Regions from separate parts of the Kosakonia sp. MUSA4 genome, predicted to be linked through region 2. Evidence: predicted binding sites of a transcription regulator. Region 2 holds the regulator's gene; the other holds the start of a gene.

Region 1 (12,260 bases), 110 kb from region 2:
TGCCATTGCCGGAACTGGCGGCGACACGCCGTGGTCGCCCGGTGAACGCCGGGATGGAAACACGTGTGGCGCAGGCGTTTGCTGTGCTGTTGGGCTGCGAGGTGCAGGATGCGCAGGCCGATTTCTTTGCGCTCGGCGGCCACTCGCTGCTGGCGATGCGTCTGGCAGCGCAGCTCAGCCGTGAGCAGCAAAGGCCGGTGACGCCGGGGCAGATTATGGTCGCTTCGACGGTGGAGAAACTCGCCGCGCTGCTGGCGCAGAGCCTGACGGCGGAGCAGGCGCAGCGCCTTGGTATGGAAACGCTGCTGCCGCTGCGCGAAAGCGACGGCCCGACGCTGTTCTGCTTCCATCCGGCTTCCGGTTTTGCCTGGCAGTTCAGCGTGCTGGCGCGTTACCTTGCGCCGCGCTGGTCGATAACCGGCATTCAGTCGCCGCGACCTTTCGGCCCGCTACAGCAGGCAGCAACGCTGGATGACGCCTGCGAGCAGCATCTTGCCACGCTGCTGGCGCAGCAGCCGCACGGGCCTTATCACCTGTTCGGTTACTCGCTTGGCGGCACGCTGGCGCAGGGCATTGCCGCGCGTTTGCGGGCGCGGGGCGAAGAGGTGGCCTTCCTTGGCCTGCTCGACACCTGGCCGCCGGAGACGCAAAACTGGGCGGAAAAAGAGGCAAACGGGCTGGCTCCGCAAGTGCTGGCAGAGATTGAGCGTGAGCGGCAGGCCTTTCTTGCCGCCCAGCAAGGGCAAAGCTCCGGCGAGCTGTTTTCGACTATCGAAGGCAACTACGCCGACGCGGTGCGTTTGCTGACCACCGCGCACAGCCTGCCGTTTGACGGCAAGGCGACGCTGTTTGTCGCTGAGCGCACGCTGCCCGCAGGTACCGATCCGCACAAAGCCTGGGCGCCGTGGGTGCGGGAACTGGCGGTCTATCGCCAGGATTGCGCCCATGTCGATATTATTTCGCCGCAGGCGTTTGAGCGTATCGGGCCGGTGTTAAGGGAGATATTGGGAGAGTGATATGGCCTGTTGCCCGGTGGCGCTGACGCTTACCGGGCCTACGCGTTTAGCGGGCCTGCAAAGAGGTTTGCGCCGTAGGCCGGATAAGGCGTAGCCGCCATCCGGCGTTTGTGGATATTGGGAATATTGTGGAATTATTCCGTTCACCAGAAGACTGGCAGACACTTATGCTTTGTCGCTCGTGAACGGGAAAAGGGGAGCTACCGCGCTCCCCTTTTCAATCCCCGCGGCCCCGCGGGAAATCGGTGCTGCGCACTGCGCTCACCTCCCGGGCATCTGCCTGCGGTCGGCTCAACTCGTGATTACTCGTCCCATCCATGGGACTCGCCCCTTCGGGGCCAGCGCAAGCGCTGTTCAAAATTGCTCCCGGCAATTTTGTCCTGCTCGACTCGCCTCTGGCCGCCATCTCTGGCGTCCAGCCCTTGTCATCTGCGCTTCGGTTCGCCGATTTCAGCGGGGACAAAAACCATCGCTTCAGCACCTGTGTCCACTGGCAAAATAGTATCGCTGCCGGGAAATGCCCGGTGGCGCTGACGCTTACCGGGCCTACGTGTTTACCGGGCTGACAAAGGGGATTGCGCCGTAGGCCGGATAAGCGTTAGCGCCATCCGGCAATCGGGCGATGCAGTCAATCGATCGGCTTATCCGGCTGGCATGCCGCTGCGCCCCAGCGGCACCACCAGCGGTGTATGCGCCACCGGATCGTCAATGATCATGCAGCGCAGACCGTAGACCGCTTCTATCAATTCGGCGGTAACTATCTCTTTCGGCGCGCCCTGCGCGACAATTTTGCCATCGCGCAGCGCAATCAGATGCGTGGCGTAGCGGCAGGCCTGATTCAAATCATGCAGCACCGCCGCCAGCGTATAACCCTGCTCACGGTTCAGCGCGCTTAACAGCTCCAGCAGATCGATCTGGTAGCTGATATCGAGCCAGGTGGTGGGTTCGTCGAGCAGCATGATGGCGGTTTCCTGCGCCAGCACCATCGCAATCCACGCTCGCTGCCTCTGGCCGCCGGAGAGCGTATCGACACTCTGGCTGGCCAGCAAATCCACGCCGGTGGCTTTCATCGCCCGCGCCACGGCGTCTTGATCCTCTTTACGCCAGCGGGTGAACAGCGGTTGATGCGGGTAGCGCCCGCGCGCCACCAGCTCCTGCACGGTGATATCGCCCGGCGTGGTGGCGTTTTGCGCCAGCAGCCCGACGCGCCGCGCCACCTCTTTGCTGGCGAAGCGCTGGATCTGCTCTCCATCGAGATAAACATGCCCCTGTGCGGGCGTCATCAGTCGGCTTAGAGTGCGCAGCAGCGTTGATTTACCGCAGCCGTTGGGGCCGATAATGGCGGTGAAATGGCCGTCGGGAATGGCAACGCTTAGCTGCTCAGCAATAATTTTTTTGCCATAACCCAGCGTTAAGTCTGCGCCGCGCAAACGGGAAGATAAGTCGGTCATTTCTTGCGGGACTCCTGAATTAACAAGGCGATAAGGTAGATACCGCCAAGGCTGACGGTGACCACGCCCACCGGCAACTGATAAGGCGTAAACCCTTGCTGGGCGATAAAATCTGCCAGCAGCAGCAGCAGCGCGCCGCACAGGGCCGACTGCGTTAAGCCCCAACGAGCGGTGGCGCTAATGCGCCGGGCGATATGCGGGGCCACCAGCGCGATAAACGAAATCGGCCCCGCCAGCGCGGTAGCCGCCGCCGTCAGCGCCACCGCCACCAGCATTAACAGCAGGCGCGAACGCTCGACGCGAACGCCGAGCGCGCAGGCGCTGTCATCGCCCATCTCCAGCAACCGCATCCGCCGGGCGAGCAGGGCGGCGCACACGAACATTGCCAGAATAATTGGCGCAGAAGGCAGTGTTTTCGCCCAGGTCAGGCCGTTCAACGAGCCAGCATTCCACAGCCCGGCGGTGAGGGCGGTTTCCAGCGATGCCCGCAGCAGCAGCCAGGTATTGAAGGCCACGAGCATTGCACGCACGCCAATGCCGACAATAATCAGGCGGAAGGTTTCAATGCCATTGCGCCAGGCCAGCAGCCAGACCACCAGCGAGGTGAGCATACCGCCCGCCAGCGCTGCCAGCGCGATGGCCGTTAAATGCTGACCAAACAGCACCATCGCCACCAGCACGCCGCTCCATGCGCCGGTGTTAAAGCCCATCACATCCGGGCTGCCTAACGGGTTGCGCATCAGCGATTGAAAAATCGCGCCGCTGACGCCGAGCGCGGCACCGACCAGCAGCGCCATCAATACGCGCGGTAAACGCCACTCCATCACCACCCGTTGCATCGCGCGCGGCGCATCGCCGGTTAATGCGTGCATCACCTGGGTCAATTCCAGCGTTACTGCGCCGCTGCGCAGGCTCCAGACCGCCATCAGCACGGCACAAAGCCCCATCAGCAGACAACTGGCGACTAAACGACGGGACGGCGACATCACAGGCCACCTCCGCGCGCGCGGCGCACCAGTACAATCAGCACCGGCGCACCGAGAAAGGCGCTGACCACCGATACGCGCAGCTCACCGGGCACAATCAGGCGGCCAATAATATCGGCGAACAGCAACAACGCTGGCGTTGCAAGCAGTGTGACCGGCAGCGACCAGCGGTGATCCGCGCCCACCAGCCAGCGTGCCATGTGCGGCATCATCAACCCGATAAAGGCAATCGGGCCGACCACCGCCGTCGCGCTGCCGCACAGCACGGTGATGGTCACTAATCCGAGTAATTGCGTGCGCGCCACCTTGCTGCCAAGCGCCGTGGCGGTATCGCTGCCGAGGCTCAAACTGTTGAGCGAACGGCTCAACATCAGCGTGATTGCCGCCGCCAGCAGCACCGGAATGATCACCATTTTCAACGTTTGCAGGGTGCGGATATCCAGCGATCCGGCCTGCCAGAATCGCAACTGGTCGTAGACATCGGCATTCAGCAGCGCAATCCCGCTGGAGAGCCCTTCCAGCACCGCGCCAAGCGCCACTCCCGCCAGCGTCAGACGCACCGGACTGAGCTGCCCGCCGCCCTGGCTGCCGGTAAAGGCCACCAGCAGCGACGCGGCTAGCGCGCCGCAAAACGCCAGCAGCAATTGCTCCACCGGAGACGAAATACCGAGCAGCGCTGCGCCGAGCACAATGGCGAAACTGGCACCGGAATTCACGCCAAGCAGACCGGGATCGGCCAGCGGATTACGGGTGAGGGTTTGCATCAACGCACCAGCAAGGCCCAGCGCGCCACCGGCCAGCAGACCCGCCAGCGTGCGCGGCAGGCGCGCATCGCGGATGACGGCGCAGTCCGCGCTCTGGCAGACGCCGAAGAGGGCGTCGATCACCACGGAGGCGGGCATCGGTTTGGCACCGATAAACAGGCTGAGTGCGGCGGCGACAATAAGCAGTATCAATAGTCCGGCGAGAACAAAGGGGCGCGCCGGAAAAGCAGAACACGACATAAGACGTCCCAAATTTGATAATGATAGTAATTATCGTTATCGATCTTGTTTTGATATGTTAACATGCGAAGCCGACATATGGACATAAAAAGTACGTATTTAAGGCGCTGTGATGAAACAACAATCCTGGCTGTTGAACCTTAGCCTGCTGCGCACGCATCCGGCTTTTCGCGCGGTGTTTCTGGCGCGTTTTATCTCGATTTTATCGCTGGGCCTGCTTGGCGTAGCGGTGCCGGTGCAGATTCAGGCAATGACCCACTCCAGTTGGCAGGTGGGGTTATCGGTCACGCTGACCGGTTCGGCCATGTTTATTGGCCTGATGTTTGGTGGCGTGCTGGCGGATCGCTATGAGCGTAAGAAACTGATTTTACTGGCGCGCTCCACCTGCGGCGTTGGGTTTATCGGCCTGTTTCTGAACGCACAACTGGCGGAGCCTTCGCTGGCGGCGATCTATCTGCTGGGTTTGTGGGACGGCTTTTTCGGCGCGCTCGGCGTGACGGCGCTGCTGGCGGCAACGCCTGCGCTGGTCGGGCGGGAAAACCTGATGCAGGCGGGGGCGATCACCATGCTGACGGTGCGTCTGGGGTCGGTGATTTCGCCAATGTGCGGCGGTCTGCTGCTGGCTTCGGGCGGCGTAGTGTGGAACTACGGTCTGGCGGCGGCGGGGACGTTTATTACCCTGTTGCCGTTACTCAGCCTGCCTGCATTGCCACCACCGCCGCAGCCGCGCGAGCACCCGCTGAAATCGCTGCTGACGGCGCTGCAATTTTTATTTCGTAACCCGTTGATTGGCGGCATTGCGCTGCTCGGCGGGCTGTTAACCATGGCCAGCGCCGTGCGCGTGCTTTACCCGGCGCTGGCGATGAGCTGGAACATGTCGGCGGCGGAAATCGGCCTGCTGTATGCCGCGCTGCCGCTTGGTGCGGCGATTGGGGCGTTGACCAGCGGCAAACTGGCGCACAGCGAACGACCTGGCGTGATTATGCTGATGACCAGCGTCGGCGCTTTTGTCGCGATAGGGCTGTTCAGCCTGATGCCGGTGTGGGCGCTCGGCGTGCTGTTGCTGGCGTTATGCGGCTGGCTGACCGCCGTGAGTTCGCTGTTGCAGTACACCCTGCTGCAAACCCAGACGCCGGAAGCGATGCTCGGGCGCATCAACGGTTTGTGGACCGCGCAGAACGTGACCGGCGATGCGATTGGCGCGGCGCTGCTGGGGGCGATGGGATCGATGATGACGCCCGCCTCATCGGCGAGCATCAGCGGGCTGGTACTGGCGGCGATCGGTTTAGTGCTGGTGGTGGCGCTCGGCGAGCTGCGCCGTTTTCGTCAGACGCAGCCTGCCGCGTAGAAAGCTGTTTGCCGGAGGGCGCTGTCGCTTATCCGGCCTACGTCTGCCGTACCGCTTTATGTAGGCCGGATAAGGCGCAGCCGCCATCCGGCAAAACCGCCGATTTCGGCGGAGGCACACCCCCAGCGCTTCAGCAGCTTTGCTTACAGGGAAAAGGGTGTCGCTGTGGGAAATGCCCGGTGGCGCTGACGCTTACCGGGCCTACGTCTGCTGTACCGCTTTGTGTAGGCCGGATAAGGCGCAGCCGCCATCCGGCAAACAGATTAACCAAACAGCGCCGACAAACGCTGCAACACGCGGGTAGCGCTGTAGTAATCCAGGCGGAAGGTTTCTGCGCCGAGGGCGTAAACGCGTTTGTTCTGTACCGCACGCAGATGCGCCAGCAGCGGGTTCGCACTCAGCGCGTCGGCATCTTGTTGATCGCTGGCGAACAGGAACAGCGCTTCACCGTTCAGCCCGGCGGCAAGGTTTTCGCCGCCCAGTTGCACGATGTCGTGGCGTTTACCCTGGCTCTGGCTGGTTTGCAGATTGGCCGGTAGCTGCGCAAGGGCGAAGCCCAGTTGCTGCAACAACTTGCCCTGCGCGGAGTCGCGGGTCCACAGGTTGGCGCTGTGCGCGGCGGGAGTATAAACCAGCGCTGTAACCGGCTGCGGCGGCAGTTTCATCCGCGCTTTGGCGTCGGCCAGTTGCTGGTTGAATTCGCTGATGCGCGCCGCGGCCTGTTTTTCCTGGCCGGTGATTTCACCCAGTTGAGTGAGCAGCGCCTGCCAGCTTTTATCGTCGTAATTGATGACCAGCGTCGGCGCGATGGTGGAAAGCTGGTCGTACAGGGCAAGGGCGGAATCGCCGCCGGTGGCGCTGATGAGGATCAGATCCGGCATCTGCGCGGCAACGGCTTCGGCATTCGCTTCACCAATGTAAAGACGCGCGACGTTGCGTTGTTTCGCCACGTCGCCCCACTGGCGCAGAAAGCCTTGCGCGTCGGCAAAACGGTTATTCGGCGTGGTTGCACCACTGGCAATCACCGGTGCGTCAATCGCCAGCAGCGATCCGGTAAGGGTGACGCTGGTTGACACAATGCGCAGCGGCTTGCTGTCGAGCTGATGCGTACCGCGGCTGTCGGTGACCTGGCGAGGCCAGTCGGCGGCGGTTGCTGAGGTTAGTCCTAAAACAAAAATGCCCAGCATCACTAAGGGCTTACGGAACAAAAAAGAAAATCTCACGGATTGCGTCCTGTTTTTGTTGAGGTTAATGCTTCTCATTTTCATCATTGCATGAGGGGGATGCAAGCATTAGCGACGCAGAAGAGGAATCTGCTGTTGACAGCGCGGGTAATAACTTTTTATCTTACAGAAACAAAACGCAAATGATAATTATTATTAATCTTACTTATAGTTGTTGGAGGATGATATGGATATGTCCCTGGCTGAGGATATCCAGCAGTCTGCAAAAACACTGGCCGCGGATCAGTTTTTGTTTATGTCGCCGTACCGCAGTTTTATAACCTCCGGGTGCGTTGCCCGTTTCTCTGAACCTGCCGTCAGCGGTGATTCTCCAGAGAGCGCCTTCCAGAGCAAACTGGCGCAGGCCTTTGCCGATGCGAAAGCGCAGGGCGTGGTCCGGCCGGTGATGGTCGGCGCAATCCCGTTCGATACCACCCAACCTTCGGCGCTGTTTATTCCGGCGTCATGGCAAACTTTCTCCCGCCCGGCGCGCCAGCGTTCTGCCCGCTATTTCAACGCCAGCAGCATGCCGAATGTTGTCGCGCAACGCGAAATCCCGGAGCAGGAAACCTTCATGCAGATGGTGGCACGCGCGGCGCAGAAGACCGCCACGCCGGAAGTGGACAAAGTGGTGCTCTCCCGCCTGATCGAGATTGCCACCGACAGCCACATCGACGGCGGCGTGTTGCTGGAGCGGCTGATTGCCCAGAACCCGGCCAGTTTCAATTTCCACGTTCCGTTGCCGGATGGTGGCGCGCTGCTGGGTGCCAGCCCGGAACTGCTGCTACGCAAAGAGGGCGACCATTTTAGTTCGCTGCCGCTGGCCGGTTCCGCCCGTCGCCAGCCGGATGACATGCTGGATCGCGAAGCGGGCAACAAGTTGCTGGCGTCGGAAAAAGACCGTCACGAGCACGAGCTGGTGACGCAGGCGATGAAAAAAGTGCTGCAACCGCGCAGCCGCTCTCTGACCTTGCCGGATTCGCCGCAACTGGTGACCACGCCGACGTTGTGGCATCTGGCGACGCCCATTGAAGGCACGGCGCTGGCGGGGGAAAACGCCCTGACGCTCGCCTGCCTGCTGCACCCGACGCCTGCGCTGAGCGGTTTCCCGCATCAGGTGGCGAAAAAGCTGATTGCCGAGCTGGAGCCGTTCAACCGTGAACTGTTCGGCGGCATTGTCGGCTGGTGCGATGACGAAGGAAATGGCGAGTGGGTGGTGACCATCCGCTGCGCCCGCATTCATGAAAACCACGTCCGGCTGTTTGCCGGTGCCGGTATTGTGCCCGCTTCCTCGCCGCTGGCGGAGTGGCGCGAAACCGGGGTGAAACTGACCACTATGCTGAACGCATTTGGTCTGCACTGAGGAACGACGATGAGCATTCCTTTTACCCGCTGGCCGGAAGAATTCGCCCGCCGTTACCGCGAAAAAGGGTACTGGCAGGATCTGCCGCTTACTGACATTTTGACCCGCCATGCGCACAGCGATGCCACGGCGGTGATCGACGGCGAGCGCCCGTTGAGCTACCGCCAGTTGCATCAGGCTTCCGATAACCTGGCGTACAGCTTACAGGCGCAGGGGATCGCGCGCGGCCAGACCGCGCTGGTGCAACTGGGCAATGTGGCGGAGTTCTACATCACGCTGTTTGCCCTGCTGAAACTCGGCGTGGCGCCGGTGAATGCGCTGTTCAGCCATCAGCGCAGCGAGCTGACCGCCTATGCCGCACAGATCAAACCGGCGCTGTTGATTGCCGATCGCGATCATGCGCTGTTTGCCGACGACGCGTTTATTCGCACGCTGGATTCTGTTCGCGTGGTGCTGCTGCGCGGCGAACAGGGCGAGCGCGCGCTGGAGGCGGCGATTGCCCGCCCGGCGGATAACTTCGTCGCCACGCCGACACCGGCCGATGAAGTGGCGTTTTTCCAGCTTTCCGGCGGCAGTACCGGCACGCCGAAGCTTATCCCTCGCACCCACAACGATTATTACTACAGCATTGCGCGCAGCAACGAGATTTGCGGCTTCACCGCGCAAACCCGCTACCTGTGCGCACTGCCCGCCGCGCACAACTACCCGATGAGTTCTCCCGGCGCGCTGGGCGTCTTCCTCGCGCAAGGTTGCGTGGTGCTGGCCGCCGATCCGAGCGCCACGCTCTGCTTCCCGCTGATCGAAAAACACCAGATTACCGTCACTGCGCTGGTGCCGCCTGCGGTGAGCCTGTGGTTGCAGGCGATCACCGAGTGGGGCAGCAATGCGCAACTGGCATCGCTCGAACTGTTACAGGTCGGCGGCGCGCGGCTGTCAGCAACGCTGGCGGCGCGTATTCCGGCGGAAATCGGCTGCCAGTTGCAGCAGGTGTTTGGCATGGCCGAAGGGCTGGTGAACTACACCCGGCTGGACGATCCCTTTGATCGCATCATTAATACGCAGGGCCGCCCGATGTGCCCGGATGATGAAGTGTGGGTGGCGGATGAACACGGCAATCGGCTGCCGCCAGGCCATGTCGGGCGGCTGATGACGCGCGGGCCGTACACCTTTCGCGGCTATTTCAACAGCCCGGAGCACAACGCCAGCGCCTTCGATGCGAACGGCTTTTACTGCTCCGGCGATCTGATTTCGCTTGATGAGCAGGGCTACATCACCGTGCAGGGGCGGGAAAAAGATCAGATCAACCGCGGCGGCGAGAAGATCGCTGCCGAGGAGATCGAAAACCTGCTGCTGCGCCACGAGTCGGTGATCCACGCCGCGCTGGTGAGCATGGAAGACAGCCTGCTGGGGGAAAAAAGCTGCGCGTACCTGGTGGTGAAAGAGCCGCTGCGTGCCGTTGCGGTGCGTCGTTTCCTGCGTGAGCAGGGCGTCGCGGAATTTAAGCTGCCGGATCGCGTGGAGTGCCTGGCGGCACTGCCGCTGACGCCGGTCGGCAAAGTTGATAAGAAAAAGTTACGTCAGTGGCTGGCCGAGCGCGCCACCGCGTAAAGGAGAGAAGATGGCGATTCCAAAATTACAGGGCTACGCACTGCCTGCTGCGGCTGATATCCCGCAGAACAAAGTCAGCTGGCCGTTTGAGCCGGAGCGTGCGGCGCTGCTGATTCATGATATGCAGGACTATTTTGTCAGTTTCTGGGGCGATAACTGCCCGATGATGCAGCAGGTAGTGGCGAACATCGCTGCGCTGCGCGCGTTCTGCAAACAGCACCACATCCCGGTTTACTACACCGCACAGCCGAAAGCGCAGAGCGATGAGGACCGCGCGTTACTGAATGATATGTGGGGGCCGGGGCTGACCCGTTCGCCGGAGCAGCAGAAAATCGTCGCCGAACTGGCCCCCGATGAAGCCGATACGGTGCTGGTGAAGTGGCGCTACAGTGCGTTTCATCGCTCGCCGCTGGAGCAGATGCTGAAAGAGACCGGGCGCAACCAGTTGCTGATCACCGGGGTCTATTCGCACATTGGTTGCATGACCACCGCCACGGATGCGTTTATGCGCGATATCAAGCCGTTTATGGTGGCCGATGCGCTGGCGGATTTCAGCCGCGAAGAACATTTGATGTCGCTGAAATATGTCGCCGGTCGTTCCGGCCGCGTGGTGCTCACCCAGGAACTGCTGCCGGTGCCGGTGCCGGGCAGCAAAGCGGCGCTGCGCGCGGTGGTATTGCCGCTGCTGGATGAATCCGACGAGCCGCTGGATGACGAGAACCTGATCGACTACGGCCTGGATTCCGTGCGCATGATGGGGCTGGCTGCCCGCTGGCGCAAAGTCCACGGCGATATCGATTTTGTCATGCTGGCGAAAAATCCGACCATCGATGCGTGGTGGGCGCTGCTCTCGCGCGAGGTGAAATAATGGCCAGCCTGGATTTTACCGGCAAAACCGTGTGGGTGACCGGCGCAGGCAAGGGCATCGGTTATGCCACCGCGCTGGCCTTTGTTGCGGCGGGCGCGCAGGTTACCGGCTTCGATCTGGCCTTTCCCGGCCGCGATTATCCCTTCTCCTGTGAAACGGTGGATATTGCCGATGCCGCGCAGGCGCAAGCCGTCTGCAAACGCCTGCTGGCGCAGCACGAACGGCTGGATGTGCTGGTTAATGCTGCCGGGGTTTTGCATATGGGATCGACCGATGCGCTGAGCGCAGAAGCCTGGCAGCATACGTTTGCCGTGAATGTCGGCGGCGCGTTCAACCTGTTCCAGCAGACGATGGCGCAGTTTCGCCGTCAGCAGGGCGGGGCGATCGTCACGGTGGCGTCCGATGCGGCGCATACGCCACGCATCGGCATGAGCGCGTATGGCGCGTCGAAAGCGGCGCTGAAAAGCCTGACGCTGACCGTCGGCCTTGAGCTGGCGGCAAGCCGCGTGCGCTGTAATGTCGTTTCGCCGGGTTCGACGGACACCGATATGCAACGCACGCTGTGGGTGAGCGATGATGCTGAACAGCAGCGCATTCGCGGCTTTGGCGAGCAGTTCAAGCTCGGCATTCCGCTGGGCAAAATCGCCCGGCCGCAGGAAGTGGCGAACACCGTGCTGTTTCTGGCGTCCGATCTGGCCAGCCATATCACGCTACAGGATATCGTGGTGGATGGCGGCTCAACGCTGGGGGCGTAGATGATCTGGAAACGTCACTTAACGCTTGAAGAACTGAATGCCAGCAGTGAAAACACGCTGGTGGCGCATCTGGCCATTCTCTATACCCGCATCGGCGACGATTTTATCGAGGCCGAAATGCCGGTCGATGCCCGCACCCATCAGCCATTTGGCCTGTTGCACGGCGGCGCGTCGGCGGCGCTGGCGGAAACGCTCGGTTCAATGGCGGGCTATATGATGACGCGTGACGGCCAGTGCGTGGTCGGCACCGAGTTAAACGCCACGCATCACCGCCCGGTTGCCGAGGGGAAAGTGCGCGGCGCCTGCCAGCCGTTGCATCTTGGGCGGCAAAACCAGAGCTGGGAAATCGTGGTGTTCGACGAACAGGGACGCCGCTGCTGTACCTGCCGCCTGAGCACCGCCGTGCTCGGCTAATTTCTCCCTCTCCCTGCGCGGAGAGGGCATTCTTGCGATCCCGTTAACACAATCATGTAAATACCTGGTTGCAGGGCAAATTTTCCATGTTTCAAAGTTGTTAAAAGCCGTGGGTTGATATAGATACAAAATGTAACATCTCTCTGTTTCTCACACGGACAACCGCTATGAACAACCCAGGGAAATACCTTATCTGGGCAATCCTCTCCCTCGTCGGAGCTTTT
Region 2 (12,260 bases):
TTTCAACATACGCCGTAAAATGTCGGATGCGCTCTCGCCGATATGCTTAGTGTGGCTGGCAATATAACTGTAGAGCTCATCATCAACTTCGATCGTTTTCATCTTAATCCAGTGCTATATCTAATCTGAATACAAGTGTTGGGATTATAAAGTGAAATCTCAACAGCGGATAGCGTCAAACCAGGATGGCGGCAAAAGTAAGAGTAATTCTTAACCTTGCAGCCGGGCGGCAGAATGTTCACCATAATAACCTAACCTGCCAGAGTGAAAAAAAGAACTTTCCTATGAAATTGAACACGCGAGCGCAATCTGCACAACATCCGCACAACAATTCTCCGGTCGTCCTTGTCCACGGACTGTTTGGTAGCCTTGATAACCTCGGCGTACTGGCCCGCGAACTGGTGCAGGAGTACGACGTGGTGCAGGTTGATATGCGCAACCACGGTCTTTCTCCCCGTTCCGACGAGATGAACTACCCGGCAATGGCGCAGGATCTGCTGGATACGCTGGATGACCATCACATCGACAAAGCTATCTTTATTGGTCACTCAATGGGCGGCAAAGCCGTGATGGCGCTGTCGGCGCTGGCACCGGAACGCGTAGAAAAGCTGGTGGCGATTGATATTGCACCGGTCGATTACCACGTTCGCCGTCATGACGAGATATTTGCCGCGATCAATGCGGTCACTGACGCGCAGGTCACTACGCGCCAGCAAGCGGCTTCGCTAATGCGCGAGCATGTAAAAGAAGAAGGCGTGATCCAGTTTCTGCTGAAGTCGTTTGTTGACGGTGTATGGCGTTTCAATGTGCCGGTGTTGTGGGTGCAATATCCGCATATTGTCGGCTGGGAAACCATTCCCGCATGGCCTCATCCGGCACTGTTTGTCTGCGGCGGCAACTCCCCTTACGTTACGGAGCAGTACCGGAGCGCTTTGCTTGAACAGTTCCCGCAGGCGCGCGCGCATGTGATTGCTGGTGCCGGTCACTGGGTGCATGCGGAAAAACCTGAAGCGGTGATGCGGGCAATTAATCGTTATCTCGCTGAAAAGTCAAACTGATTAAAAAGGCGGCGACCAGTCGCCAGAACGCGTCCGCCCGTTGGCGCGCCCGTTATGCTGATGTATGATGGCGCGCTATTCAGCCCGGGCGGCAGCCCGATTGCTTGTCTTTCCCGTAGTATGCTTAAACATGGCTAAAGAACAAACGGACCGTACAACCCTGGATCTGTTCGCGAATGAGCGTCGCCCGGGACGGCCGAAGACGAATCCGCTCTCGCGTGATGAACAGTTACGCATCAACAAACGCAATCAATTAAAACGCGATAAAGTTCGTGGGCTTAAACGCGTCGAGCTAAAACTGAACGTGGAAGCCGTTGATGCGTTAAACGAACTTGCCGATGCGCGTGACATGAGCCGCAGCGAACTTATCGAAGAGATGCTGCTGGCACAGCTGAGCGCATTGCGCGGAAAGTAATTACTCCGAATCACCTCTCTTATTTTCACGTTTTCATGTGTCATACAGTGCACTCCGCGGCGATAGCTGTTTTCGCGCGCTTCTCTGTTCTGCTATGATTGCCCTTATCTGTGGGCAAAGCGCCACCATCATATTCATTAGGTTTCAAGAGGTTATTTTACTCATGGCAATTACAGGTATTTTCTTCGGCAGCGACACCGGCAACACCGAAAATATTGCGAAAATGATTCAGAGTCAGCTTGGTAAGGACGTTGCCGACGTACATGACATTGCCAAGAGCAGCAAAGAAGATATCGAAGGATATGACATTCTGCTGCTCGGCATTCCGACCTGGTATTATGGCGAAGCGCAGTGCGACTGGGATGATTTCTTCCCGACGCTGGAAGACATTGATTTTAATGGTAAGTTAGTTGCGCTGTTTGGCTGCGGCGATCAGGAAGACTATGCAGAATATTTCTGTGATGCGCTGGGTACGATCCGCGATATTATTGAGCCGCGCGGCGCGACTATCGTGGGCCATTGGCCGACTGCAGGCTACCATTTCGAAGCCTCTAAAGGGCTGGTGGATGATGGCCATTTCGTTGGTCTGGCGATTGACGAAGATCGTCAGCCAGAAATGACCGCAGAACGTGTACAAAAATGGGTTAAGCAAGTTCGCGAAGAGTTACATCTTGATGACATCATCAACGCCTGATTTTACGGCGTAATCTGTGGGTTACGTGGTATTAATAGGTAAAAGCAATGGAAATAATTGCTACAAATTTTTAACTTTTTTCTCCATCGCTGTACAATAAGCCCTGCTAAAGTGGTGTTATGAAGCACAGGAGTTGCTGGTGACACCACGTTTTAAAAGCTTACTTTACTTGAGGACTTGCAGTTTTCATTTAGCCATGGCAGTTCTATAATGAGACGCATTATCCCAGGTGCATTCCTTCTAACTTCCATTGAGGAAGTGAATCGTATAGCAACAGGACAGATTCCGCATGACTGACAACAATACCGCATTAAAGAAGGCTGGCCTGAAAGTCACGCTTCCTCGGTTAAAAATCCTGGAAGTGCTTCAGGAACCGGATAACCATCATGTCAGTGCGGAAGATTTATATAAACGACTGATCGACATGGGCGAAGAGATCGGGCTGGCGACAGTATATCGTGTACTGAACCAGTTTGATGACGCCGGCATTGTGACCCGTCATAACTTCGAAGGCGGGAAATCCGTTTTTGAACTGACTCAGCAGCATCACCACGATCACCTGATTTGCCTCGACTGCGGCAAAGTGATCGAATTCAGTGATGATTCCATCGAAGCGCGTCAGCGTGAAATCGCCGCCAAACACGGCATTCGCCTGACGAACCACAGTCTTTACCTGTACGGCCACTGCGCCGAGGGTGACTGCCGCGAAGATGAACACGCGCACGATGCGAAATAATCCCTTTTCATACTCAAGCCAGCCTTCAGGTTGGCTTTTTTTTTGCCCTTCAAAAACAAAAATGCCCGGCAGGTTTGCGCTGCCGGGCAGGTTACTTCAGCAATAATTACGCTTTCACGCTATCCACACGGCTGAAACGTTTGCCGTCCGGGCTGGCGGTGCGGATCTGCACTTCCCCGCTCACCTGCGGACGCGCTTTATCATCGTAGCGCAGCCAGTTTTTACCGCCGTCCGTAGAATATTCCACGACCATTCCCGGGAAGCTGGTATTGGCTTCCAGCTTGCCGCCGACCACGCGCGCGCCCGGTACAGGCAGGCGGTAGTTAATGCCTGCTTTGTCCAGTTTTGCCAGTTCACGATGGCCTAACAGATTTGCAAAGCGGGTCCAGTCTTTATCCAGCGCTTTTACATCGACCAGATGAGTTTCACCGCCTTTGTACTCGCGACCGGCCTGATAATCCTGTTCCCAACCGGCGCGGTGCCAGGCACGCTCTGCGACCGCAATCATGCGTGGATAAATCATGTACTCCATCTGGTTGTCGGTACGTACCACTTCACTCCACAACTGAGCAGAAAGACCATAGGCTCCAGGCCATAGTTTGTCCGATTTCGCGTTGAATGGATTGCCGTCGCGATCCAGTGAGGTTTCAGCATTTTGCGGCATGTTGTCCGGCGCAAAGCTGAAGATCTTGCGCTCATCGCTAAAGCGCGTGCCCCAGTAGTAGCCGCTTTCCGCCGGATGGACTTCGTTCGGGAAGTCGAGGTAAACATAGTCCGGGTTCGAGACAATGACGCGGAACCCTTTGTTTGCCCAGTCATTTACCGAATCGAAACCGCCCCAGTAGAGCGTATCCCAGAAGTTAACATTGACGTGATCGGTGGCAAACTCGGCGGCATTTTTAGCATCTTTCAGGCCATCCTGCCACGCCTGCATGGTGCCGATACCGTGCGCTTTCACCAGCTTGCTGACCTCAATACCAAAGTAGCTGGAAAGATGCTCAACATCTGCAACCTTACCCTCTTTGACCATAGACTGGCAGACCTGAGATTTAGCCCATGGTTTGTCCTGCTTGCTCTGATCGATGATGCCTTTGCCCGCTTCCGGTTTTTTCTGGTCGGTATAACCCGTTCCCAGATAGATGTTTTTCGCTTCGTCACCGCCAAAATGCCAGGTATTCAGCGACACACCCGCTTCTTTGTGCATTTGCTGGATTTCACCCATCACCTTATCAACGAAATTGCGTGACGAATCGAGGCACGGGTTCAGATAACCAGTGCGATTATAGAACTGTACCCCGGTGGTATTGGAGGTGTCCGTCGGATCCAGTAAACGGTACTGGTTCGCCTCTTTCTCTTTACCCTCTTTCATCAGGCGCTCATAGCGCGCTTCCATTGAGATCACTGCGGCACGGGCGTGTGCCGGCATATCAATTTCCGGGATCACTTCAATCTGTCGCGCTTTCGCGTACTTCAGTATGTCGATGTAATCGGCACGGCTGAAGTGGCCGCTGCCATTGTTGTTACTGTCCGGGCCGGAACCCAGCTGCGGCAGCAGGCAGGTTTTCTCGCTCAGATCGTGGCAACGTTTGCTGCCGATGTCGGTCAGCTCAGGCAGACCGGGGATCTCAATGCGCCAGCCTTCGTCATCGGTAAGGTGAAAGTGGAATTTGTTCAGCTTATAAGCTGACATTTGATCCAGCAGGCGCAGTACGGCATCTTTGCTGTGGAAATTACGTCCCACATCAAGCTGAATCCCGCGATAATCAAAGCGCGGTGCGTCTTTCGCTTCAAGCTGTGCGATTTTCGGCTCGCCACTGGCAGGGATCAGCGACAGCAAAGATTGCAGGCCGTAGAACACGCCAGCCTGATCAAAGCCAGTGATTACCGCTTCATTTGCCCCAATGTGCAACTTATAGGCACCAGATATGGCTTCATCACCCGCAAAAGCCTTCACTGCGATCTCTGTGCGGATGGGATAACTGCCCTCCTTAACGCCCAGCAGCGCGAAGCGCGACTTCACCGCTTCCTGCGCATCTGCGCCTAGCACAGAGAGATCGAGCGTCACGCCTTTGCTCAGATCCACATCCTGACCGGAGATTTTTACCTTCTGCGGCGTGGGGACAATCTGGCCGCGCAACGTGGAGAGGTTTAGCGCTTTGACGTCGCTATTTTTCTCAAAGCGCGCTTCAGCGGTCATCAGGATGTTTTTATCATCCGGCGTACGTTTCCACTGGCCGTCGAGCGGCGTAACAAACTGGAACAGATCTTCGGTATCGGTATTGGCAATCACTTTTGCCGTCGCACCTTCGGCCGTCACGTACCAACGAGGCAGCACATCGGTAACAAACAACTGCCAGTACTCGTTAACAACCGGAATTTCCACCGCCTGCTTTGCCGGGAAGCCGGTAAATTTGTCCGTTGGCTCCAGCTTGTGCAGATCGCCCATGATATGGGTGACCTTGAACTGGTCATTTGCCACCTCCAGTATCGGACGGATGCTGTGGAAGTAAATCGTCCAATCCTTGTCGGTTACAGCCTCACCATTGTTGGTCAGCGTGATCACCGCTTTATTGCAGGAAGCCCAGTCGGCACCAAGCTTCGCACAATCAATGCCGTTCTGTGCGGCAAAGTTATCCTTCACCGCGTAGTTAAGATGAAACTGGCTGATGGCGTCGACGGTGCTCTGGTTTGCCAGCGCGGGGCTGCTTAACACGCCGAAAATTGCGCTGGCCAAGATGCTTAAACGTACTGTTTTCATTACTTATTCCTTGTATTTCAGCCGGGCATAACCCGGCAAACGCATCAGAAGATGGTGAACGGTGCGATAACCATGAATTTCACGTCGCGCTCATCCTGGAAGATGTTGCCGTAGCCGCCGCCGTAGCTCGGGATGTCAGAATGGTTGTCATATTGGGTAAAGTGCAGCTTGAACATCGTGCCTTTGGCGCGACCATCCTGAACGGTATAAATGGCATCCAGGCTGTAAGCGGACTCTTTCAGGCGGTAGTTTGGATCGTAATACGCATCCGGTGTTGCCATATCAGCCGGCTTCGCGTCCCACGCATAGGCGTAAGATGCGCCGACCGTAAAGCCTGGCAGGTTCCAGTTCTTCAGGTCATACATCGCACCGAAGAAGAGAGCCTTTTCACCGTTGGCATTAAAGTCAGAGCGGTTATCCCACCAGATATCGAGGCGCCCGTTGGATGACGCATAGGTTGGCGTCATACGTTGCAGGAAGTATCCTTGCTGGCCGTCAGCTTTGACCCAGGTGCCTTCAAGACGCAAATCGACCTGACCAATTTTGTAGCCGAAGGTCAACGCTTGCAGCCATGCGGTGCCGTCATAAATATCGTTCACGCCGCCATTGCTGACTTTGTCGCGGGTACCGTAGAACTGGTAGCTGGTGCTGAGTGGGCTGCCTGCCACGTCAAATTTGTAGCTGGCTTTAGCAAAGTATTGATCGACGTAGCCTTCCGCCTGGCCAAATGCGGCCTCCAGCACAAGGTCGTTTTTGAAGTCATATTTTGCGCCGAGCGAGTGCAGATAGTCGACTTTGGTTTTTCTGTCGTTCTGATAAAACTTATCCATCTCGATATGCCAGGGCGCCTTGTATTCATTGGTCCACATATACGAGAAGCTCAGCGCACCTGCATCGCCATAATCAAAATTCGCCCCGGCTTCCGCCCCCTGGTAGGTGCCCGGCATAAAGCTCCAGTGCGGCGCTAACAGCGTTTGCCCAGTTGGCTGAATGTAACCCGCGCGCGCCCAGACCGGGCCATATTTAAATTTCGCGGCGGCTTTATACAGGCTGATCCCGCTTTTATCTCCTGACCAGTCTTCTTTGTAGGCTTTGTTACTGGAGGAGAAAGCAATTTCGTTCGGATGCGCGCTATCGCCGTTTTCTGCCATTTCAATCGCGGTAAAAGCCGCAATATCCAGACCGAACATGTCAGCGACATAACCCGACTGGAAATCCAGATTGGCGTTCCAGGTCGAGTGCGAAAGGTTAGTTTTGTATTTATTTTCCAGAACATCTTTACGGTCACGTTCACGCTGCCAGTAATAAATACCGCCCGTGAGCGTGGAATCATCGATAAAACCTGCTGCATGAGCCTGTGGAGATACAACCCAGCCCGACATTGCTGTGACACTGGCAATAGCCAGCGCCAGTGCACTACGTTTGCCACTAAACATACGCATGAGTGATTCCTTCTGGACGCATATAAACCGCCGTGATGGCGAGAAAAAAAGCAAAAAGTTTAGGTAGTTATGAAATACCCCCGAAGTAACTACCGGCTTAAGACTATTTTTCGCGACGCGAATTATCAATGCTTTTTAGTGAGCAAAATGCAGGATTATGATGAAGTGCACATAATTGGTAGTGTTTTGAAACAAACTACATAAGTTGGTTAAATGATTAATTTAAACGCAATTAATCAGCATATAATGCTTACTGGTAGCGATTACATCTTATATATAGCTAAAATTATCGCTTTCCGATCTTTTCAGGTGGGTTAAGTTAATATCAATAAGAGACGACATTAATTCGCGTCGAGAATATATTATGCGGTAATCACCTAATGAATAAGCAAAAAAAACGCCGCAGTTCGCGGCGTTTTAAGCTGATTGTCTGTGATTGACTTAATCAGTCACCCATTTTTGCCCAGGTATCGCGCAGCCCAACGGTGCGGTTGAAGACAGGTTTGGTAGCGCTTGCATAACGGCTGTCGAGGCAGAAATAACCTTCGCGCTCGAACTGATACGCTTTACCCGCCTGCGCCTCTTTCAGAGAGGGTTCAGCATAGCCCTGCTTGATCACCAGTGATTCAGGATTGATGGTGGCAAGGAAATCATCCGCCGCGCCCGGGTTCGGTACACTGAACAGGCGATCGTAGAGACGGATTTCTACCGGCAACGCATGCTGCGCGCTTACCCAGTGGATCACACCTTTCACTTTACGGCCATCAGCCGGATCTTTGCTCAGAGTATCCGCATCATAAGAGCAGAAAATGGTAGTGATATTGCCTTCGCCATCTTTCTCCACGCGTTCAGCTTTAATCACATACGCGTTGCGCAGGCGCACTTCTTTGCCCAGCACCAGACGTTTGTATTGCTTATTCGCTTCTTCACGGAAATCTGCGCGATCGATCCAGATCTCGCCGCTAAACGGCACTTCACGCGTGCCCATCTCCGGTTTATTCGGATGGTTCGGCATGGTGACGATTTCGCTGCCGCCCTGCGGATAGTTTTCGATAACCAGTTTCACCGGATCGATAACCGCCATTGCGCGTGGCGCATTCTCGTTAAGATCTTCACGGATGCAAGATTCCAGCGAAGCCATCTCGATGGTGTTGTCCTGCTTGGTCACGCCTATGCGTTTACAGAATTCACGGATGGAAGCGGCAGTATAACCACGGCGGCGCAGACCTGAAATGGTCGGCATACGTGGGTCATCCCAGCCTTCCACATGCTTCTCGGTCACCAACTGGTTCAGTTTGCGCTTCGACATCACGGTGTATTCCAGATTCAGACGCGAAAACTCGTACTGGCGCGGATGAACCGGAATAGTGATGTTATCCAGCACCCAGTCGTAAAGACGACGGTTGTCCTGGAACTCCAGCGTACACAGGGAGTGCGTAATGCCTTCCAGCGCATCGCTGATGCAGTGGGTAAAGTCGTACATCGGGTAGATGCACCACTTGTTACCGGTCTGGTGGTGTTCTGCAAATTTAATGCGATACAGCACCGGATCGCGCATCACGATAAACGGCGATGCCATATCGATCTTCGCGCGCAGGCATGCTTTACCTTCCTCAAAGCCGCCGGAACGCATTTTCTCAAACAGCGCCAGGTTCTCTTCTACGCTGCGATCGCGGAACGGGCTGTTTTTACCCGGCTGAGTCAGCGTACCGCGATATTCACGGATTTCATCAGCAGAAAGCTCGTCAACATAGGCCAGGCCTTTGTTGATCAGCTCGATCGCATACTGATACAGCTTGTCGAAGTAATCCGAGGAGTAGCAGATGTCGCCAGACCAGTGAAAGCCCAACCATTGCACGTCGTTCTTGATCGATTCAACGTATTCGATGTCTTCTTTAGCCGGGTTGGTATCATCAAAACGCAGATTGCACTGGCCCTGGTAATCTTGCGCAATGCCGAAGTTCAGGCAGATAGATTTCGCATGACCGATGTGCAGGTAGCCATTCGGCTCCGGCGGAAAACGGGTGTGGATGGTAGTGTGCTTACCACTGGCCAGATCTTCATCAATGATCTGGCGAATAAAGTTAGTCGGGCGGGCTTCAGCCTCACTCATCAGGGGTTCCTCAAGGCGTAAACAACGTATAACGGCATATGATCTAATAACAGGGCGCAGGAAACAACCTTTACTTATACAAATCAGCGTTGCCCGCTGGAAAGGTAATCGGCTACGGCTTGTGCTCGTGGGCAGCCTCTCTGCAACCGTGGCAAACAGTGTGAAAAGCGCATCCGTTTCATCGTATCCCCTGTAATAAAGCGGCAACAGTATGGCATTGATTAAATACGGAGCAAAAAAAAGCGGCGGAGGTTCTCCCCCGCCGCTTAAGGCTTAATGCTTACTCAGGAGCGACTACTTGCCTTTAATCTCATACAGCGGCGTCTGACCGGCAACAAGCTGGCCCTGCGCCTTGATAACCAGACCGCTAAAGTCATCGATATTGCTGACGACTACCGGACTAATCATTGAGCGGGCATTGGCATTGAGGTACGCCAGATCCATTTCCAGTATCGGCTGGCCCGCCACAACTTCGGCACCTTCTTCCACCAGTCGCGTAAAGCCCTGTCCGCCCAACGCCACGGTATCGATGCCCATATGCACAACGATTTCAGCGCCTTTTTCGGTTTCCAGGCAGAATGCGTGGTTGGTATTGAAGATTTTAACGATGGTGCCCGCTGCCGGAGAAACCACAATGCTTTCGGTTGGTTTCACCGCTACACCGTCGCCAACAGCTTTGCTGGCGAAAGCTTCATCAGGGACTTGATCCAGCGCAACCAGTTCACCCGTTACCGGCGATACCAGTTCAGCAATCACTGTTGCGTTCGGTACAGCCTGAGGCTTGGCACTCGCCACTGGCGCAGCGGCTGGCGCTGCATTACCTGCAGCCGGAACATGGCCGGTGGTCTTCATCGCATTGGCGATTTTTTCCGCCACAAAACCAACGATGATCTGCACGCTGGTTTTGTTCAGACGGATAACGCCGGTTGCGCCCAGGCGTTTAGCCAGCGCATCGTTCACCAGTGCAGAATCTTTCACGTTCAGACGCAAACGGGTGATACAAGCATCAATGCCGGTCAGGTTATCAGTACCGCCAACTGCGGCAATATACTGACGCGCCAGCCCACTCACATCCTGCTCTGTATCCGCGCTTACGTTTACATCCTGACCATCAGTTTCATCACCGGCAACAGCCAACTCACGACCCGGCGTCAGCAGGTTGAATTTGGTGATCGTGAAGCGGAAGATCACGTAGTAGATAACGAAGAATACCAGCCCCTGCGGGATCAGCATCCACCACTGGGTTGCCAGCGGGTTACGCGAAGAGAGCACCAAATCCACCAGACCCGCACTAAAGCCGAAACCGGCAATCCAGTGCATGCTCGCGGCGATGAAAACAGAGATACCGGTCAGAATTGAGTGGATGACATACAATACCGGCGCCACGAACATGAAGGAGAATTCCAGCGGTTCAGTAATACCAGTGAAGAACGCGGCAAACGCACCGGCCATCATGATGCCCAGTACTTTGGCTTTGTTTTCCGGACGTGCGCAGTGATAAATCGCCAGCGCCGCACCCGGCAGACCGAACATCATGATCGGGAAGAAGCCCGCCTGGTAACGACCAGTGATGCCGACAACCGCTTTACCGGCTTCGATAGACTGTGCGCCGCCGAGGAAGTTAGGAATGTCATTGATGCCAGCAACATCGAACCAGAACACGGAGTTCAGCGCGTGATGCAGACCAACCGGGATCAGCAGACGGTTAAAGAAGGCGTAGACACCCGCACCGATTGAACCCATTTTCTGGATATGTTCACCAAAACCTACCAGACCGCTAAACACGACCGGCCAGATAAACATCATGATGAATGCGACCACGATCATCACAAACGATGTGAGGATCGGCACCAGACGGCGGCCGCTGAAGAAGGAGAGCGCTTTCGGCAATTCGACATTGCTGAAGCGGTTGTAAAGTTCGGCGGCAATAATCCCGACCAGAATACCAATAAACTGGTTTTTGATTTTGCCGAATGCAGCAGGTACCTGATCCGCAGGAATTTTTTGGATCATGGCGACCGCAGCAGGTGAACACAGCGTGGTCAATACCAGGAAGCCGACAAAGCCGGCAAGCGCAGCAGCGCCATCTTTATCTTTGGACATACCGTAAGCGACACCCACCGCGAACAGCACACCCATGTTATCGATAATGGCAGAACCGGATTGGATGAAAAACGCCGCCAGCGCGTTTTGTCCCCCCCAGCCTACCGGGTCAATCCAGTAGCCGACACCCATCAGTATCGCCGCCGCGGGCAGAGTGGCGACAGGCACCATCAGCGCGCGGCCAATCTTTTGTAAATAACCTAGAATACTCACTTTTATTCCCCCTATGAACCCATCGTGAGCTCACTGAAACAGTCGTTTTTTATTGTGTAACTAACCTGAAATCACGGCTATTTATTCACTACCCTACAGGCTATTTTTTCACTACCTTGCAGAGTGTGTGAAAAATTAATTCGCCTCGCAAATTAAAAGCATTTTTTTTGTGATAAAAGTCACTAACTATCGTCAATAAGCCTCCCAACTGCTAGCAAACAAGCAAAACTTATTTTATGATCAAAAATATCAAGACGGACTGCTCCCGCTCTGTAACGCATTCAGGTTACGCTTAACACCGAGCCAGCAAGCATTCCGCCAACTTTATTCATTTAACTTTGAGGTGAACAATGAGACTGATTCCCCTGGCGACAGCTGAACAAGTCGGAAAATGGGCAGCCCGCCATATCGTAAATCGTATCAACGCATTCAAACCGACGGCAGATCGTCCGTTTATCCTTGGTCTGCCAACCGGTGGTACGCCGCTCACCGCTTACAAAGCACTGGTTGAGATGCACAAAGCAGGCCAGGTTAGTTTCCAGCACGTTGTCACCTTCAACATGGATGAATATGTTGGTCTGCCGAAAGAGCATCCGGAAAGCTACCATAGCTTTATGCACCGCAACTTCTTTGATCACGTTGATATTCCGGCAGAAAATATTAACCTGCTGGATGGCAATGCGCCTGATATTGACGCAGAATGCCGCCGCTATGAAGAAAAAATCCGT

What was found. Region 2 encodes Fur, which represses iron uptake genes when iron is present. Its sites were predicted from a motif close to ATAATAATGAGAACNACTATCAA; they were not measured.
Region 1: the regulator Fur is predicted to act here: its motif matches at 4,472-4,494, upstream of fepD (Fe(3+)-siderophore ABC transporter permease).

The regions. Positions count from the first base shown of each region.
Region 1 covers NZ_CP025697.1:1,324,661-1,336,920, forward strand. Annotated here, with positions in the region: gene entF (enterobactin non-ribosomal peptide synthetase EntF) at 1-1,016, shown strand, start outside; gene fepC (iron-enterobactin ABC transporter ATP-binding protein) at 1,658-2,467, opposite strand; gene fepG (iron-enterobactin ABC transporter permease) at 2,464-3,456, opposite strand; gene fepD (Fe(3+)-siderophore ABC transporter permease) at 3,453-4,457, opposite strand; gene entS (enterobactin transporter EntS) at 4,570-5,805, shown strand; gene fepB (Fe2+-enterobactin ABC transporter substrate-binding protein) at 6,069-6,992, opposite strand; gene entC (isochorismate synthase EntC) at 7,216-8,391, shown strand; gene entE ((2,3-dihydroxybenzoyl)adenylate synthase) at 8,401-9,999, shown strand; gene C0557_RS06315 (isochorismatase) at 10,010-10,867, shown strand; gene entA (2,3-dihydro-2,3-dihydroxybenzoate dehydrogenase) at 10,867-11,622, shown strand; gene entH (proofreading thioesterase EntH) at 11,623-12,036, shown strand; gene cstA (pyruvate/proton symporter CstA) at 12,204-12,260, shown strand, end outside.
Region 2 covers NZ_CP025697.1:1,434,417-1,446,676, reverse strand. Annotated here, with positions in the region: gene seqA (replication initiation negative regulator SeqA) at 1-102, opposite strand, end outside; gene ybfF (esterase) at 285-1,058, shown strand; gene ybfE (LexA regulated protein) at 1,189-1,473, shown strand; gene fldA (flavodoxin FldA) at 1,637-2,167, shown strand; gene fur (ferric iron uptake transcriptional regulator) at 2,457-2,903, shown strand; gene C0557_RS06870 (beta-N-acetylhexosaminidase) at 3,010-5,661, opposite strand; gene chiP (chitoporin) at 5,706-7,103, opposite strand; gene glnS (glutamine--tRNA ligase) at 7,549-9,216, opposite strand; gene nagE (N-acetylglucosamine-specific PTS transporter subunit IIBC) at 9,511-11,532, opposite strand; gene nagB (glucosamine-6-phosphate deaminase) at 11,883-12,260, shown strand, end outside.